Regions from separate parts of the Leclercia sp. genome, predicted to be linked through region 2. Evidence: predicted binding sites of a transcription regulator. Region 2 holds the regulator's gene; each other region holds the start of a gene.
The links. The regulator CRP, encoded in region 2, controls carbon source genes, mostly activating them, when cyclic AMP is high. The targets are predictions, from matches to a motif close to ATGTGANNNNNNTCACAT.
Positions count from the first base shown of each region.

Region 1: msrB (peptide-methionine (R)-S-oxide reductase MsrB) is a predicted target of CRP. The motif match lies at 3,726-3,743, and genes of this name have one in related genera.
Region 3: rhaS (HTH-type transcriptional activator RhaS) is a predicted target of CRP. The motif match lies at 3,487-3,504, and genes of this name have one in related genera.

Region 1 is NZ_DAIQCE010000001.1:1,499,644-1,505,972, reverse strand. Features, by position in the region: gene V7Q49_RS07105 (MipA/OmpV family protein) at 1-519, shown strand, start outside; gene V7Q49_RS07100 (aldo/keto reductase) at 662-1,516, shown strand; gene V7Q49_RS07095 (D-hexose-6-phosphate mutarotase) at 1,563-2,447, opposite strand; gene gapA (glyceraldehyde-3-phosphate dehydrogenase) at 2,524-3,519, opposite strand; gene msrB (peptide-methionine (R)-S-oxide reductase MsrB) at 3,861-4,274, shown strand; gene V7Q49_RS07080 (YeaC family protein) at 4,317-4,595, shown strand; gene V7Q49_RS07075 (glycoside hydrolase family 18 protein) at 4,639-5,889, opposite strand; gene pncA (bifunctional nicotinamidase/pyrazinamidase) at 6,156-6,329, opposite strand, start outside.
Region 2 is NZ_DAIQCE010000005.1:46,102-52,430, reverse strand. Features, by position in the region: gene V7Q49_RS14485 (YccS/YhfK family putative transporter) at 1-1,431, opposite strand, end outside; gene crp (cAMP-activated global transcriptional regulator CRP) at 1,488-2,120, opposite strand; gene V7Q49_RS14475 (OsmC family protein) at 2,430-2,834, shown strand; gene V7Q49_RS14470 (phosphoribulokinase) at 2,898-3,767, opposite strand; gene V7Q49_RS14465 (YheU family protein) at 3,798-4,016, opposite strand; gene V7Q49_RS14460 (hydrolase) at 4,013-5,035, opposite strand; gene mdcA (malonate decarboxylase subunit alpha) at 5,263-6,329, shown strand, end outside.
Region 3 is NZ_DAIQCE010000012.1:48,422-54,750, reverse strand. Features, by position in the region: gene sodA (superoxide dismutase [Mn]) at 1-278, opposite strand, end outside; gene rhaT (L-rhamnose/proton symporter RhaT) at 567-1,601, shown strand; gene rhaR (HTH-type transcriptional activator RhaR) at 1,602-2,450, opposite strand; gene rhaS (HTH-type transcriptional activator RhaS) at 2,524-3,360, opposite strand; gene rhaB (rhamnulokinase) at 3,660-5,129, shown strand; gene rhaA (L-rhamnose isomerase) at 5,126-6,329, shown strand, end outside.

The DNA.
Region 1 (6,329 bases), on a different contig from region 2:
AAACTCTCCATCATGGCCTACTACGATCCGACGCACTTCAAGCCAGGCGACAGCGACAGCTATCAGCTGCGCCAGCTTGATAAACGTAAGAGCACCATGATGGCCGGGGTTTCCTGGGTCCATAACACCGAATACGGTTTCCTGCGCACCGCCCTGGCGGGTGATACGCTGGATAACAGTAACGGCTATATCTGGGATCTGGCATGGTTGTACCGCTATACCAACGGCGGGCTGACGCTGACCCCGGGCATCGGTCTGGAGTATCACAGCGAAAACTACAACGACTATTATTATGGCGTGTCCCATAAAGAGTCCCGTCGCAGCGGCCTGAACAGCTATGACGCCGACGATGGCTGGAATCCGTACCTCGAGCTGACCGCCAGCTATAAGTTTGCGCCTGACTGGAACGTCTACGCTACCGGCCGTTACAACCGCCTTAGCGATGAGGTGAAAGACAGCCCGATGGTCGATAAGTCCTGGACCGGGCTGATGTCGGTGGGTGTGACCTACAGTTTCTGATTGTGCATTTTGACTGTGCAATTTATACATCACAACGGAGCGCTTGCGCTCCGTTTGTTTTGGGCCGGTGCAATATGTGCATTATGACGGAGCGCCTGCGCTCCGTTTGTCCTGGGGTGGTGCAGATAAACAGGAGAATGTGATGAGCGAAAAAATCGTTAACTTTGGCAACAACATCGCGCTGCCGGCCATTGGTCAGGGCACCTGGTATATGGGTGAAAAGGCCAGTCAACGCCGCCAGGAAGTGGATGCCCTGCGGGCAGGCATTGAGCGCGGACTGACGCTGATTGATACCGCCGAGATGTATGCCGACGGCGGGGCGGAAGAGGTGGTCGGCGAGGCGATCAAAGGCCTGCGCGACGAGGTGTTTCTGGTCTCCAAAGTTTACCCGTGGAATGCCGGGGAACAAAAAGGGATTGCCGCCTGTGAAGGCAGCTTACGCCGTCTCGGCACCGAGTATATCGACCTCTATCTGCTGCACTGGCGCGGAAATTACGCCCTGGATGAAACCGTCCGGCTGATGGAGACGCTGCAACAGCAGGGCAAAATTGGCCGCTGGGGCGTCTCGAACCTCGATTATGCGGACATGCAGGAACTGTGGCAGGTACCGGGCGGACGGGCCTGCGCCACCAATCAGGTGCTCTACCATCTGGCCTCACGCGGTATCGAATATGACCTGCTTCCCTGGTGTCAGCAGCAGTCGATGCCAGTGATGGCCTATTGCCCGCTGGCGCAGGCCGGGCGTCTACGCACCGGGCTGTTCAATCATCCGGTGGTGAATGCAGTAGCGAAAGAGTACAACGTCACGGCAGCACAGGTGTTGCTGGCGTGGGTGATAAGCCACCGCGGAGTAATGGCTATCCCCAAAGCGTCATCCATTAAGCATGTGGAAGAGAATGCGGGCGCGCTGAACATTTCACTCTCTGCGGAGGCCTTAAAGCAGCTGGATGCAGCCTTCCCGGCGCCGAAACAGAAAACGGCGTTAGACGTGGTGTGAAGTGAATTTAATGCCCTCTCAGCATGGAGAGGGCAAGGGCAGGGGATTAACGCTTCACAATGTGAATGGTTTGTCCCAGACGGGAAGGTTTCTCTTCCGTCGCGGTTTGTGGTTCGCTAACGCAGGCGGTTTCCACGCATACAAAGGTCTTATAGCCGTCATCCGGAACGTCACCCATGCTCACCGACAGCGCCGGGCCCGGGTTCCAGCCCACCACGTTGCTGTGATGATGATGGATCACTTCAATCGCGCGATTCAGCGCGGTGTCTTCAATAACGCTGCAGGCTTCCGGGTTCAGGTAGACGCGGTCAGTGCGATCCGGGAAGGTCTGTGAACCGTCGCTCAGTTTGCCTTCTTTAGCATTATCCACTTTATCGATAAAGCTATCGCCCAGGCCGTTTACCGTGACCGCAGCGATATCGCCGACGTTGAAGTAGGTGTGAAGGGCTGAGGTGGTTTCAAATTCACCGTGCGCTTCCAGTTCGATTTCGCAGGTTTTACCCAGCTTGAAACGAGCGTACAGAGTGAAATCGTGCGGCCACAGTTTGCGGGTCTCGTCATCGCTTTGCAGTTCAAAGGTCAACACCACGCCGGATTCATCTTCGTTGTGGGCTTTCAGCGTCCACGGCAGGTTACGGGCAAAACCGTGCGACGGCAGGCCCTGCCCGGCGGACGGGCCAAACCACGGCCAGCAGATTGGCACGCCGCCACGGATTGCCGCCCCTTTTTTAAAGGAGGTGATATCGCTCAGCCACAGCGCTTCCACTTCGCCTTCCGGCTGCCAGGAGAGCAGATGCGCACCCTGCAGGGCGACAGAAGCCTGTACCTGCGGATGCTCAATCACGATGACTTCGACATCGTCAATCTGGCGGCGGGAAAGCACAGGGGTAAGCTGTTCGACTACCGGAAGTGCAAAAATTGTTTTTATCATTACGCAATCCTCTGTCTCTAATGCCATAAAAAAAGGCGACCGAGGTCGCCTTTTTGGATCAGTTTCTCATCTCAACTTATTTGGAGATGTGAGCGATCAGGTCCAGTACTTTGTTAGAGTAACCGGTTTCGTTGTCGTACCAGGAAACCAGTTTCACGAAGTTGTCGTTCAGTGCGATACCAGCTTTTGCATCGAACACGGAAGTGCACACTTCGCCGTTGAAGTCGGTAGAAACAACGTCGTCTTCGGTGTAACCCAGAACGCCTTTCATTTCGCCTTCAGAAGCTGCTTTGATGGCTTTCTTGATTTCTTCGTAGCTTGCTGCTTTTTCCAGACGAACGGTCAGGTCAACAACAGATACGTTTGGAGTTGGAACGCGGAACGCCATACCAGTCAGTTTGCCATTCAGTTCTGGCAGTACTTTACCTACAGCTTTAGCTGCACCGGTAGAGGATGGGATGATGTTCTGAGCTGCGCCGCGGCCGCCGCGCCAGTCTTTGTGAGACGGGCCATCAACGGTTTTCTGAGTTGCGGTGGTCGCGTGAACGGTAGTCATCAGACCTTCGATGATGCCGAAGTTGTCGTTGATAACTTTAGCCAGTGGCGCCAGGCAGTTGGTGGTGCAGGATGCGTTGGAAACGATGTCCTGGCCAGCATACTTCTCGAAGTTTGCGCCTTTAACGAACATTGGGGTGTTGTCTTTGGATGGACCAGTCAGAACAACTTTTTTCGCGCCAGCGGTGATGTGCTTACGCGCAGTTTCGTCGGTCAGGAAGATACCGGTTGCTTCAGCAACAACGTCAACACCGATTTCGTTCCACTTCAGGTTAGCTGGATCTTTTTCAGCAGTAACACGGATGGTTTTGCCGTTGACAACCAGGTGGCCGTCTTTCACTTCAACGGTGCCGTTGAAACGACCGTGAGTTGAGTCGTACTTCAGCATGTACGCCATGTATTCAGCGTCTAACAGATCGTTGATACCAACGATTTCGATGTCAGAACGTTCCTGAGCAGCACGGAAAACAATACGGCCGATACGGCCAAAACCGTTGATACCTACTTTGATAGTCATATATTCCACCAGCTATTTGTTAGTGAATAAAAGGTTGCGTGTAAAATTACAAAAACCTTACGCAGCGTCAAGCGGAATCGTGTCAATCATTGCGACAAATCAATCCTTAGCACTACCTTTGCTCGATTGACCCACCTCACATTCCCTTGGAGCTAGGACCCATGTGGGGCCTGCGCACGGAATTTTAAAGGGCTGACCACATAAAAACGTGGAGTAGATCACATTTGTCTGCGTACCTCTACGCAACGAGTAAGTTTAGAACAAAAGTTCATACTTCAGTGTTAATGTTTTGTTAGAATCGAGGGTAAAAGTTGTCTGTTTCAACTGCGAGATGTAAGCCTATGTCGAATCAACAAAACCCCGATGATCTGAAAAAAAACCTCACCGAAATGCAGTTCTACGTGACGCAGAATCACGGTACTGAACCGCCTTTTACCGGGCGTCTGCTGCACAATAAGCGTGATGGTGTCTACCACTGTCTGGTGTGTGACGCTGCGCTGTTCAACTCCCAGAGTAAATACGATTCTGGCTGCGGCTGGCCGAGCTTTTATGAACCGGTCAGTGAAGAGGCAATTCACTATCTGAAGGACTTCACACACGGTATGGGGCGTATTGAGATTCGCTGTGGAAACTGTGACGCGCATCTCGGTCACGTGTTCCCCGACGGTCCTCAGCCAACAGGTGAGCGTTTCTGCGTTAATTCCGCCTCATTAAGCTTCACCGACGACCAGAATGGCGACCAGACCAAAGGCTGAAAAATCGATTCAGCAAATTATTCCTTCGGAGTCCGTTTTAACATGAATATTGAAGAGATGATTAACGGCATGACGCCGGAAGTTTATCAGCGTCTGGTCACCGCGGTTGAGCTGGGGAAATGGGCTGATGGCGTGGCGTTGACCGCTGAGCAGAAAGAGAACTGCCTGCAGTTAGTGATGCTGTGGCAGGCGCGCAATAACACCGATGCGCAGCACATGACCATCGACACCCAGGGTCAGATGGTGATGAAGAGTAAGCAACAGTTGAAAGAGGATTTTGGCATCGCGCCAAAGTCGATTGCGACACTGAAAATGCAATAATCTTGCGGATTGAAGCCCTCTCCCAGTGGGAGAGGGCTCATCTTTACTTGATCCCCAGCGACTCCGCGAGCTGCTTCGCCAGCTGGTTGTTGTCATCCGCGCCATACTCCCAGAACATCGCCCCGGCCAGACCTTTCTCTTTGATGTACTCCGCCTTGATCGCCACCGATCGCGGGTTCTCGTACGACAGGGCAAACAGCGCCTTGTCATCGTCACCCTTCACCGACAGCCACGGCACTTTGGCCTGATCGTCCCACCGTTCGGTAAAGCGTTTCTGCGGATCGTTTAAAAACGTCTTCACAATATCGTTGTACTTCACGTAGGTGTCTTTGGTCAGGTCGTAGCCCAGCGATTTAAACAGGTCGATCTGCTGCGCGCTGAAGTAGGGCCGGGTCGCGGGATTTTTCTGCGCATCCGGTTGGCTCCAGTCGATACCTGGCTCCACGGCGCGCTTGGGCACGCGGCCATAGAAGCCGATGCCGAGGTTCATCTGCTGCGGCTTCAGCCCGGCGGCCAGATAGTTATTCACTACGAAATCCACGCTGTATTTATCCGCTGCGGCCACGGTTGGCCAGGCGCTGGAGTTATACAGGTTGGCGTTGAAGTACTGGGTGCCGTACGCCATGTCGTAGGTCATCAGGTTGATGTAATCGAGCAGCGGCGCAACCGCCTTGACGTCGACCCAGCTTTTCGGACTTTCTGCATTGGCCCCCACGGCAATGGTCACCAGCTTTTTATTCCCGAACGCAGTACGTAGCTCCTTCAGCAGGGCGGTAAAGTTATCCCGATCCGCTGGGGTGCTGGCAACCAGACCCCAAGCGCCGTTAACCGGGTATTCCCAGTCGAGATCGATCCCGTCCAGATCGTATTTTTCAACGATCGCCTGAGCAGAGCGGATAAACTCCGCGCGGGTCTCCGGGCTGGATGCCGCCCCCGAAAAGCCCCGGGCACCCCAGCCACCTACGGAGAGCAGCACTTTAAGATCAGGATTCTGTTTGCGCAGTACAGGCAGCAGGGCCAGGTCGGCGGCGACTTTCGGAGAGAGCCAAATCTGGTGCAATTTGCCTGGATCTTTAAGCGCCGGATTAGTTTCGTCTTTCTCGTCGTTGTAAATCAGGCCAAAGGAGTAGTTCAGGTGGGTTATCTGGCGGACATCGAGTTTGTTGATATCCCCGCCCGGCCCGGCGGTGACGTCGCCACCCCCGTTAAAATAGCCCACCGACATCAGGGAGCTGGCGGAAGCAAGGGATGCGCAGAGCAGGGGTAAAGCTGCCAGCAAGGGCAAAGGTTTCATAGCAATTCCTCTTCAATTTTGACGGTAAAAAACAAACCCGCCACGTAAGGGCGTGGCGAAAAAAGTGCCAAAAAAGAATAGCATTGCCGTCCCGCTGAGAGTGCGAGGCAGTTCACCTTATGTGACTTATGGGGAATGTTGCCCGGCGGCGCTGCGCTTGCGCGGGCCTACGGGTGGCGGGGTTTTGCCCGGCGGCGCTACGCTTGCACGGGCCTACGGGTTTTGTAGGCCGGGTAAGCGTCAGCGCCACCCGGCACAAAGGCGCACTACGCCTGAGTTTCCTGCCAGTCCGCCAGCGTGTACAGCGTGGCACCTTCCGCCGCCATGTCCATAAACGCCTGAGCGCTATCCTGACGCTGAATGTTAACCCCGCGACAGCCGTCAGTGATCACATTCACTCGGTAGCCCAGCTGCAATGCATCCAGCACGGTAAATTTGAC
Region 2 (6,329 bases):
CAGGGTCAGCAGCTGCAGGGTATATACCGCCGTGACCGTAAAGCCCACCGTCGCCCAGCCGTAGCTTTTGCGAATGATCAGGTAGCTCCCCAGGGTCACCACCAGCATTCCGGCCAGGGTGTAACCTTCCGGAACGTGGAAGTGCAGGGTGACGCCGGCGATAACCAGCCCCGCCAGGGTGCCGGCCGCCCGGTGGAGAATACGCACCCGCGTCGCGCTGTAGCCGTTTTGCGTCACCAGCAGCACGGTCATTAAGATCCAGTAGGGTTTCGGCAGGTGCAGCGCCACCCCCATCAGGCTGGCGATACTCAGCATCACGCTGATGCGCGCCGCGTTACGCAGGGCGGCAGACTTCAGCGACAGGTAGCTTCGCAGGGCGGGGATCAGCGGCAGGCGTTTCTGCTTATCTGCCATCAGGTCGCGCGGGTAGAGCGGACGCTGCGTGCGCAGCACCCGGGCAATACGGCTGAAGTGCCAGGCGCAGAACTGACCCACCGGGTTTTCCGGGTGCTGGCGGGCGATTTTCTCCAGCGCGCCGAGCTGCTTGTCCATGGTGAAACGGGTGGGGTAGCGATGATAGAGAATGTCGTCAGCCAACACCCGCAGACGGGCCGCCACGGTCTGCGCGTTCCAGCGGATCACCGCTTCGGCGTGGCTGCGCTCCACCAGCTTTTGCACCTCCTTCGGGTGATGCAGGCTGACGGAGATGTGCTCCTGCAAATCCAGCCCCACCTGGAAGGTACGCAGCAGGCGTTTGTATTCATGATTTCTGTTGGCCGCCAGCATATGCAGCTGCTGATAACAGAGGCCGATCAGATCCACTACCTTCTGCTGACGGGCCAGCAGCGGCGGCAGCGATTTTTCAGGATCGGTGTGCTGCGTCAGCAGGGTGTATTTCGCTTCGCAATAATCTGCCAGCTGTTGATAGAGCACGCTCAGCGATTCGCGCAGCGGCTGTTCGCGCCACATCCAGAACCAGAACCAGTTAAACAGCCCGTACCAGAGGGTGCCCAGCGTATAGAGGAGCAGCGGCTCCCAGACCGGCATGTTCCCCGCCAGACTCAGGGTAAAGATGGCTGCAATCAGCGAGGCGGGCAGCAGTCGGGCATGCAGGGCGCTGATCTCAGCCGTGACCCCCAGCGTCATCGCCAGCGCGGTCAGAATGAGCGGCAGCGGAATATCCCGGGCCAGCAGCAGCTGTACGGCCAGGCTACAGCCGGCGAACAGGCACCCGCCAATCGTCAGGCGTTTAAAAAAGCGTTTATGCGGTGTATCCAGACCGGCAATATTGCAGCAGGCAGGAACGAGGGAGAAGAGGAGGCCTTGTTGCAGATGTCCGAGGATCAAACCCACAGCCACGGGGAGACACAACACCAGGGTTTGCCGCAGTGCGTAGTTAACTTCCGGGTGATAGATGAGCCTGCGCCACATGGGGATAGAGACAAAAACGGCGTGTCATCGTGTGATGCCACGCCGTTTTAGCGGAATTAACGTGTTCCGTAAACCACGATGGTTTTACCATGGGCAGAAATCAGGTTTTGATCTTCCAGCATTTTCAGGATACGACCCACTGTCTCACGAGAACATCCGACGATCTGACCAATTTCCTGACGGGTAATTTTAATTTGCATACCGTCCGGGTGGGTCATGGCGTCTGGCTGTTTCGCCAGGTTCAGTAAGGTTTGGGCGATGCGGCCGGTTACGTCGAGGAAGGCGAGGTTACCTACCTTCTCGGACGTGACCTGCAGACGGCGAGCCATCTGCGAAGAGAGGCGCATCAGGATATCCGGGTTCACCTGAATCAGCTGGCGGAATTTCTTATAAGAGATCTCAGCCACTTCACAGGCCGTTTTTGCACGCACCCAGGCGCTACGCTCCTGACCTTCTTCAAACAGGCCCAGTTCGCCGATAAAGTCTCCCTGATTCAGGTAAGAGAGGATCATCTCTTTGCCTTCTTCATCTTTGATCAGCACTGCCACTGAGCCTTTGACGATGTAATACAACGTTTCCGCTTTTTCACCCTGGTGAATCAGCGTGCTCTTCGATGGGTACTTATGAATATGGCAATGAGACAAGAACCATTCGAGAGTCGGGTCTGTTTGCGGTTTGCCAAGCACCATGCGCTGTTATCCTCTGTTATAAGCTGTCTCCAGAGTCTGGCTGTGTACCTGTACTCTGGGGTTGCAATCGAATTCTTTCCCCTGCCTGGGGACGGGCTGTCACAATAATTAGCAGCCTGTAATGTGTGATGTCCTCTGCATACATGTGCAACGTCAATGTATTACTGTAGCATCTCGACTGTTTTAGCATAGCTTTTGCCGCCTGTCTCCTGGTGTCTCGCTTCAGCTTGATGCAGGTCGACTTCCGTTGTCAGAATTGTTGCTGGCGCGTAATCTGTCAGGAAAAATGCAATCCTGGAGTTAATAAAAATGCAAGCACGTGTGAAATGGGTTGAAGGGTTAACGTTCCTCGGTGAGTCGGCTTCCGGGCACCAGATTTTGATGGATGGCAACTCCGGTGACAAAGCGCCAAGCCCGATGGAAGTTGTCCTGATGGCGGCTGGCGGATGCAGCGCAATCGACGTGGTGTCTATCCTGCAAAAAGGGCGTCACGATGTGACCGACTGCGAAGTCAAACTGACCTCAGAGCGTCGTGAAGAGGCGCCGCGCCTGTTCACCCATATCAACCTTCACTTCGTGGTGACCGGCAAAGAGCTGAAAGACGCGGCGGTCTCCCGCGCGGTGGACCTCTCAGCAGAGAAGTACTGCTCCGTGGCGCTGATGCTGGAGAAAGCAGTCAAGATTACCCATTCGTATGAAGTGATCGAGGCGTAATGTTGTGGGGCATCATGCGGTCTGATGCCCTCACCCCGGCCCTCTCCCACAGGCAACTAAACCTCAATCGATCTTCTTGCCTTCCATCAACCGCTGCACCAGCGGCGTCATGATTAACTCCATCGCCAGCCCCATCTTCCCGCCCGGGACCACCAGTGTATTGATGTGCGAAATAAACGAACCCTGCAGCATCGCCAGCAGCCAGGGGTAATCGATATTGTCCAGATTGCGGAAATGGATCACCACAAAGCTCTCGTCGAGCGACGGAATGCCTTTAGCGGCAAAGGGATTTGAGGTATCCACGGTCGGGACGCGCTGGAAGTTGATATGGGTGCGGGAAAACTGCGGCGTCAGGAAGTTAATGTAATCCTCCATCGAGCGCACCACGGAGTCCATCACCGCCTCGCGGGAGTGGCCGCGTTCGCTGGTATCCCGCGTCAGCTTCTGGATCCACTCCAGGTTCACAATCGGTACCACGCCCACCAGCAGATCGACATGGCGCGCCACGTCGTGTTGCGGCGTGACTACGCCACCATGCAGGCCTTCATAAAACAGCACGTCGGTAGGCTCCGGCAGCGGCTGCCAGGGAGTGAAGGTGCCCGGCACCTGGTTCCAGGGTACCGCTTCGTCATAGGTGTGCAGGTATTTGCGCGCCTGGCCGGTGCCGCTTCGCCCGTATTCGGCGAAGGTTTGCTCCAGCAGGCCAAAGTCGTTGGCATCCGGGCCAAAGTAGCTGATGTGTTTGCCCATATCCCGGGCCTTGCGGATGGCCATGTCCATCTCAGGGCGGGTGTAGCGGTGAAAGCTGTCGCCTTCCACTTCCGCGGCACGCAGATGCAGCTGCGAGAAGATCTTACGAAAGGCGAGGCTGGTGGTGGTGGTACCCGCACCACTCGACCCTGTAACGGCAATAACCGGATGTCTGGCGGACATAGCAACTCCCTGAATGGAAAGCGGTCGCGGTTAACCGCGAAATTGATTGCGCGGCATGATGTTGACGGTTTCGTGCAGCTCGGACCACACGACCAGCACCTCACCGCTTTGCAGCTGGCGCCTGACATCAGCGACCTTCTGCTCAAGCGAAAGCTCCTGTTCACCATAATCGGTGCCTTCGCGTAACACAAAGCTTTCAATCAGATTATCCAGCGTTTCGGGAGCCAGATCTTGCCAGGGAATAATCATCTTATGGGTTCCAGGTATGTGGTCAGCCAGTCCGGGATACGCGTTTCCAGCCACATGGTGGGGCGTCGCAGCGTGCCGCCGACAAAGCCCACATGTCCGCCGTGTTCGGTTAGCTGATACTGCACGTTAGCGGGCAAAAATTCCTGTGCCGGTATTGAGTGATGATCCATAAAGGGATCGTCTTTAGCGTGAATAATCAGCACCGGTTTGGTGATCTTGCTGAGCACCGGCATGGCGCTGCACTGGCGATAGTAGTCAATAGCATCGGCAAAACCGTGAATTTTGGCGGTGATCAGATCGTCAAATTCGCGGATGCGGCGCACTTTCTTCAACTGCTGCAGACTGACCGGTAGCGTATCCGGGTAAGCTTTCAGTTTGCGTGCCGCATTGGCTTTGAGCAAGTTAAGCAGATAGCGCTGATAAACGCGCGAAAAGCCCTTCTCCATATGATAGCTGCAGTGTTCCAGCATAAAGGGGGCAGAGACGATGGCGGCGGCGTCCAGAGGAATATTGTCGCCCTCTTTTGCCAGCAGGCAGGCGAGCATGTTTCCGCCCAGCGAATAGCCCACCGCCGCCGTAGGGGCCGGGCCGTGGGTCTCTGCCAGCCAGCGCAAGAACCAGGTACCATCTTCCGTTTCGCCGGAGTGGTAGATGCGTTTCTGGCGATTGGGTTCGCCGCTGCATCCGCGAAAGTGCATCACGACGCCCAGCCAGCCGCGCGCTTTTGCCGCCTCAATCAGACCGTGCGCATAGGGGCTGTGCAGGCTGCCCTCCAGACCATGAAAGACCACCAGCCGGGGTTTGTGCCGGGCCTGAAGCGGATCTTCACTCCAGGCTAAATCAACGAAGTCATCATCCGGCAGGTCAAGGCGCTGCCAGACGGGAGTAAAGAGCACTTTACGACGGATGAGGCGCGGCAGCATGGTCTGCAGGTGTCGATTCGACACGCCGCGCAGGGGCACAAATTCTGCGCTCTCGTCGGGTGCAATGTTGAAGTCTGATGGAATGATTTGGGTCATAACGGTGATGCTAATTATTGTCTGTTATTTACGATACCTTCCGAATTGTACCCCGTTTAGCCTGGTTTTCCGAAACATGAACTGATCCCGATCACAAATATTTACCTTGATTATTACTCTCAGGCTAATGATTCCCCTCTACGCTTAATTGATGCCTTTATCGCCAGGGGGCACACTTAACTCAGCGTTAAGCAAATCTAAAGATGTGCTGAATCAGGAGGTTAACAATGTTATCAGGGCAAACGCCAGCCCGGAACTGGAATACGCGTCGCACTGAAAAAGCGCGCCGCCTGGCTTCCGTCCCGGTGCAGGGCAAGGTACTGCCAACAGGCGACCTTGTCGCCATGCTGGAAAAACTGATCGCCCCGGGCGACAAAGTCGTACTGGAAGGTAATAACCAAAAACAGGCAGATTTTCTTTCACGTTCGCTCGCCGAAGTGAACCCGCAGGTTGTTCACGATCTGCATATGATTATGCCAAGCGTCGGTCGCAGCGAGCACCTGGATATTTTTGAGAAGGGCATCGCCCGCAAACTCGATTTCTCGTTCTCAGGCACCCAAAGCCTGCGCATTTCACAGCTGCTGGAAGATGGGCAACTGGAGATCGGGGCCATCCACACCTACATCGAACTCTACTCCCGCCTGTATGTCGATCTGTCGCCGAACGTGGCGCTGATTGCCGGTTTTAAAGCGGACCGTAAAGGTAACCTCTATACAGGTGCCAGCACCGAGGATACCCCGGCGCTGGTCGAAGCCGCCGCCTTCCATGACGGCATCGTCATCGCTCAGGTGAACGAGCTGGTGGACGACGAGTGCGATCTGCCGCGCGTGGATATCCCCGGCTCCTGGATTGATTTCGTGGTGGTGGCCGATAAGCCGTTCTTCATCGAACCGCTGTTCACCCGTGACCCACGCCTGATCAAACAGGAACATATCCTGATGGCGATGATGGCCATCAAAGGCATCTACGCGGAACATCAGGTGCAATCCCTCAACCACGGGATTGGCTTCAACACTGCGGCTATTGAGCTCCTGCTGCCGACCTACGGCGAGCAGCTCGGCCTGAAAGGCAAAATCTGTAAACACTGGACGCTGAACCCGCATCCAACGCTGATCCCGGCGATTGAAAGCGGCTGGGTGGAGAGCGTGCACTGCTTCGGCGGTGAGCTGGGGATGGAAGAGTATATCCGTGCCCGCCCGGACGTGTTCTTTACCGGTGCCGACGGCTCCATGCGCTCTAACCGCGCCTTCTGCCAGCTGGCAGGCCAGTACGCGGTGGATATGTTTATCGGCTC
Region 3 (6,329 bases), on a different contig from region 2:
GTACCGGTTTTCAGGCCTTTCCAGAAGAAGCTGTGGTTAGCATGGCCGCCGGCGTTGTTACGCAGAACGGTTTTCTTGTCAGCTGGCAGTTGATCCAGTTTGGTGATCAGCTCTTCAGCAGGCAGGTTAGCGAACTCTGGCAGGCTTTCCAGCGCCGCGTTGGCGTTGTTCACGTAGGTCTGGTGGTGTTTAGTGTGATGGATTTCCATCGTCTGCTTGTCGAAATGCGGCTCAAGGGCGTCGTAAGCGTACGGCAGGGATGGCAGGGTATAGCTCATAATCATCTCCATTATTGTCGGGCGGCAAACGTGTTAATGCCGCGTAAGCAGTTGGTTCATTATAGTTAATTAAATGATATTGAAAATGTTTATCAATGCCGTAGTTTTAATAAGGTTATTCGGTTTTTGAGAAATGAAGGAATTGTGAGTCTGCTCACGCGGTTAACGTGCTGATTGCCATTCAAAACAAAAGTGCGGCAACCTCCTGAAGGTTCCTAAACCGCCTGGTTTTTACACTCATCAAGTCGGCGGGAAGCCACCGGCTATAAAAACGATGAGGATGTAAAAATGAATCATGCGATTACGATGGGTATTTTCTGGCATTTGATAGGTGCAGCCAGTGCAGCCTGTTTCTATGCCCCGTTTAAAAAGGTGAAACACTGGTCATGGGAAACCATGTGGTCCGTTGGCGGTACGGTGTCGTGGCTGATTTTGCCCTGGACCATTAGCGCCATGCTGCTGCCCGATTTCTGGGGCTACTTCACCTCCTTCAACGCCTCCACGCTGCTCCCGGTATTTCTGTTTGGCGCAATGTGGGGCATCGGTAACATCAATTACGGCCTCACCATGCGCTACCTCGGTATGTCGATGGGCATCGGTATCGCGATTGGCATTACGCTGATTGTCGGCACCCTGATGACGCCGATCCTCAACGGCAACTTCGACGTGCTGATCAACACCGAAGGCGGGCGCATGACGCTGCTGGGCGTGCTGGTCGCCGTGATCGGGGTGGGGATTGTCACCCGCGCCGGGCAGCTCAAAGAGCGCAAAATGGGCATCAAGGCTGAAGACTTCAATCTGAAGAAAGGTCTGGTGCTGGCAGTGATGTGCGGCATTTTCTCGGCCGGAATGTCATTTGCGATGAATGCCGCCAAACCAATGCATGAAGCCGCTGCTGCGCTGGGCGTCGACCCGCTGTACGTCGCGCTGCCAAGCTATGTGGTGATCATGGGCGGCGGCGCGCTGGTTAACCTCGGGTTCTGCTTTGTTCGTCTGGCAAAAGTGAAGAACCTGTCGGTAAAAGCCGACTTCTCGCAGGCAAAATCGCTCATCATCACCAACGTGCTGCTCTCGGCGCTCGGCGGCCTGATGTGGTATCTGCAGTTCTTCTTCTACGCCTGGGGCCACGCCAGTATCCCGGCGCAGTATGACTACATGAGCTGGATGCTGCACATGAGCTTCTACGTGCTCTGCGGCGGCCTGGTTGGGCTGGTGCTGAAAGAGTGGAACAACGCCGGGCGTCGTCCGGTAGGCGTGCTGAGCCTGGGCTGTGTGGTAATTATTATCGCGGCCAACATTGTCGGCCTCGGCATGGCAAACTGATTACGCGGCCTTTCGACTACGATGGCGCCACTGAACCGGCGTCATCCCCACCTCGCGATTAAACACCACCGAAAAGTAGTTACTGTCCTCAAAGCCACAGCGCATCGCCACCTCACTGACCATCAGCTCCGTATGCTGCAGCAGATACTGGGCGTGGCAGATACGCAGCTGGCGCAGATAGTGGTTTACCGTCATCCCGGTCTGGGTACGGAACTGCTGGCGCAGCGCGCGCTCGCTGCACTGCTCCTGTTCGCAGAATTTCTCCAGCACGAAGCTTTTGTTCAGGCTGCCGGCCAGGGTGGTAATCAGTTTATCCAGCAACGCTTCCTGCGTGGTAGCGGAGGGATTATCGGTAGCGTAACGATGGCGCTTCAGCGTCATCACCAGTTGGGCGAACAGCAGCTCCGCCATCTGGTTAGCCACGGGATCGCTCTTCTGACTCTCCAGCTCAAGTTGGGAGATGACCTGCCGCACCTGAGTCATACCGTTGCTGCTTAAGCGCCAGTGCGGCACGCCCTTCGTATCATGAAAACCGGGAATGTTGGCAGCCCAGTCGACGTTGAGCTTAAGTCTGTCCGGGCAGTAAATGACATTCTGCAACACCAGGTCGTTTACCGAGGCGTAGGAATGCTTATCTTCGGCGCGGATGTAAAACAGGTCCCCGCGGGTGATGCGGTAAGGCCGATCGTTGAGAACATGCAAACCGTTGCCTCGCCACACCAGCACCAGCTCGCAGAACTCATGGGTATGCTCTGCAAAGACGTTTTGCGGATAGCGATCGGCCACCGCAACGGCTTGTGCAGGGGAGGCAAAAAAATCATCTTTGCGAAGGATTAACTGAGCAGCCACACCACAACCTCAACGGCGAATAACCTGACATTATTAGCCTTTTTGCGGCAACAAAACGGTGACTCCCTTCGCGTTACTGAAGCGACGCGTCTTTACCCTGGCGAATATCGCGCGGCGACCAGCTGAATTCGCGGCGAAACAGCGTCGAAAAGTGGTTACTGTCTCCGAAACCACAGCGATAGGCGATATCCGTGACGCTTTCGTCGGTATGGCGCAGCAGGTGACGGGCTTTGATTAACCGCAGGCGATTGAGATAACGCTGCGGCGTGAGCCCGGTGTGTTGTTTGAGCTGGCGATGGAGGGTGCGCAGCGACAGCGAAAAATCATCCGCCAGCGTTTCCCAGCAGACATCCTCGGCAAAGTGATCTTCCAGCCACGCCATCAGTTGGGTCAGCCGCGCGTCGTTATTTTCCAGCCCTTCTACCAGGCTACCCCGGCGCAGCAGCACCAGCAGCTGCATAAACAACAGCTCGCGGGTGGCAATGGCGTGCGTTTCCTGCCCGTCCTCGCTTTTCTCCATCTGGCTCACCAGCTGACGCACCTGCTGGAGCGTGGACTGATTCACCCGCCAGTGCGAAGGATAGTGCCCGTCCTTCTCCTGCGGCAGCAGCTGGTTCAGCCCGGAGAGAAACTGGAACGCGTCCGGGGAGCGGTAGAGCACATTGGTCAGGCACAGGTTGTCGGTATGTTCATACAAATGCCTGTCGTGATCGCGCACGAAGCACACCGTGCCGCCGCTGATGGTGTACGGCTGGCCGTTAAATACATGAATACCCGTCCCGTGTTCAACGATCACGATTTCATGAAAATCATGATGATGCTCTGGAAACGCAGCCTGAGGGAGCCGTGGCTCAATTGCGACAGGCGAACCACCCGAAGGAAAAAAATCCACGCTGTGTAGTACGGTCATAACGGCCCACCAATGAGAAATGTTCTCAAAATAGTAATTAAGGCCCTTCGGGCTCACCTTAAATTTTCGGCAGCAAACCTCGCAAAACCTGTTCGTTTTTTAAGAAACGGGCTGAAAGATCAGGAAATGCGGTAAGCGTCACACTGCCCACAATCCCCGCCATTACTGGAAACTGTGAACTTCCTCACGTTCATCTTTGCTTTCTTGCCAGCCCCGGATTTCGTCTGTCAGTGGCGAGAAGGTGGCTTTTTCTTCCCTTTCTTACACTCATCGCTAATGACTTAGAGAAGGACCCGACCATGACTTTTCGCCATTGTGTGGCAGTCGATTTAGGCGCATCCAGCGGCCGCGTTATGTTGGCTACCTGGGACTGTAACCAGCGCACGCTTTCACTTCGTGAAATGCACCGTTTTGCTAACTGCCTGCAAAAGCAGGAGGGCTTTGACGCCTGGGATATTGATGGCCTGGAAGCCGAGATCCGCACCGGGCTGACCAACGTCTGCAATGACGGCATTCTCATCGACAGCATTGGCATTGATACCTGGGGCGTGGATTACGTGCTGCTGGACAGCCACGGCGAGCGCGTTGGCCTGCCTGTCTCATATCGTGATAACCGTACCGACGGCGTGATGGCGCATGCCATTGCCCAACTGGGCAAAGACACCATTTACGGGCGCAGCGGCATTCAATTTCTGCCCTTTAATACGCTCTACCAGCTGCGTGCGTTGGTTGAGCAGCAGCCGGAGCTGGTCGCCAACGTGGCGCACGCGCTGCTGATCCCGGACTATTTCAGCTACCGCCTGACCGGCAATCTAAACTGGGAATATACCAACGCCACCACCACCCAACTGGTGAACATCAACTCCGATAACTGGGATGAAAACCTGCTGAACTGGACCGGCGCCTCGCCTTCCTGGTTTGGCACGCCGACCCACCCGGGTAATGTGATCGGTCAGTGGGTTTGCCCGCAGGGCAATCACATTCCGGTCGTTGCGGTGGCAAGCCACGATACCGCCAGCGCGGTAATCGCCTCTCCTCTTGCGGATAAAGACGCGGCCTATCTCTCATCCGGCACCTGGTCCCTGATGGGCTTTGAGAGCAAAACCCCGTACACCAGCGACGCCGCCCTGGCCGCAAATATCACCAATGAAGGCGGTGCGGAAGGCCGCTACCGGGTACTGAAAAACATTATGGGTTTGTGGCTGCTCCAGCGGGTGCTGAAAGAGCAGAACATCACCGACCTGCCTGCGCTTATCGCGGAAACCGAAAAGCTGGCGGCCTGCACTTTCCTGATCAACCCAAACGACGACCGTTTTATCAACCCGCCGCACATGAGTGCCGAAATCCAGGCCGCCTGCTTCGAGGCTGGCCAGCCGGTACCCTCCCGTCCGGCCGAACTGGCGCGCTGCATTTTCGACAGCCTTGCCCTGCTGTATGCCGACATCCTGAGCGAGCTGGCCGACCTGCGCGGTAAACCGTTCAGCCAGCTGCATATCGTCGGCGGCGGTTGCCAGAACGCGCTGCTCAACCAGCTTTGTGCCGATGCCTGCGGAATTACCGTTGTGGCGGGCCCGGTTGAGGCCTCCACGCTCGGCAATATCGGCATTCAGCTGATGACGCTGGATGAGCTGACAAGCGTGGATGAAATCCGCTCGGCGATTGCGGCGAACTACCGCCTGACCACGTTCACCCCCAATCCCTGCCATGAAATTGCCCGCTATCGGGTGCAGTTTCAGCAAAAACGACTGACTAAGGAGCTTTGCGCATGACCACTCAACTTGAACAAGCCTGGGACCTGGCGAAACAGCGTTTTGCCGCCGTGGGCGTGGATGTCGAAGAGGCACTGCGCCAGCTCGACCGTCTGCCCGTCTCTATGCACTGCTGGCAGGGCGATGACGTCGCCGGTTTTGAGAACCCGGGCGGTTCGCTGACCGGCGGGATCCAGGCCACCGGTAACTATCCGGGCAAGGCGCGTAACGCGACTGAACTGCGGGCCGATCTGGAGCTGGCCCTGAGCCTGATCCCCGGGCCAAAACGCCTGAACCTGCACGCCATCTATCTGGAATCCGACACCCCCGTCGATCGCAACGCCATCAAGCCGGAACATTTTAAGAACTGGGTCGAGTGGGCGAAAACCAACAAGCTGGGGCTGGATTTTAACCCCTCCTGCTTCTCGCATCCGCTGAGCGCCGACGGCTTTACCCTTGCCCACGCCGATGACGAAATCCGTCAGTTCTGGATCGACCACGTGAAGGCCAGCCGCCGCGTGTCTGCGTACTTTGGCGAGCAGCTCGGCACCCCGTCGGTAATGAACATCTGGATCCCGGACGGCATGAAAGACATTACCGTCGACCGCCTCGCCCCGCGTCAGCGCCTGCTGGCAGCGCTGGATGAAGTGATTAGCGAAAAGCTGAACCCGGCGCACCACATCGACGCCGTGGAAAGCAAGCTGTTCGGCATTGGCGCCGAGAGCTACACCGTCGGCTCCAACGAGTTCTACATGGGTTACGCCACCAGCCGCCAGACCGCGCTGTGCCTGGATGCGGGTCACTTCCATCCTACCGAGGTGATCTCTGACAAAATTTCCGCCGCGATGCTGTACGTGCCGCACCTGCTGCTGCACGTCAGCCGTCCGGTGCGCTGGGACAGCGACCACGTGGTGCTGCTGGATGACGAAACCCAGGCCATCGCCAGCGAGATTATCCGCCATGACCTGTTTGACCGGGTGCATATCGGCCTCGACTTCTTCGATGCCTCCATCAACCGCATCGCGGCCTGGGTTATCGGCACCCGCAATATGAAGAAAGCCCTGCTGCGCGCCCTGCTGGAACCTACCGCCGAGCTGCGGGCGCTGGAAGCCGCAGGCGATTACACCGCGCGTCTGGCGCTGCTCGAAGAGCAAAAATCACTGCCGTGGCAGGCGGTATGGGAGATGTACTGCCAGCGTCACGACGCCCCGGCGGGCAGCC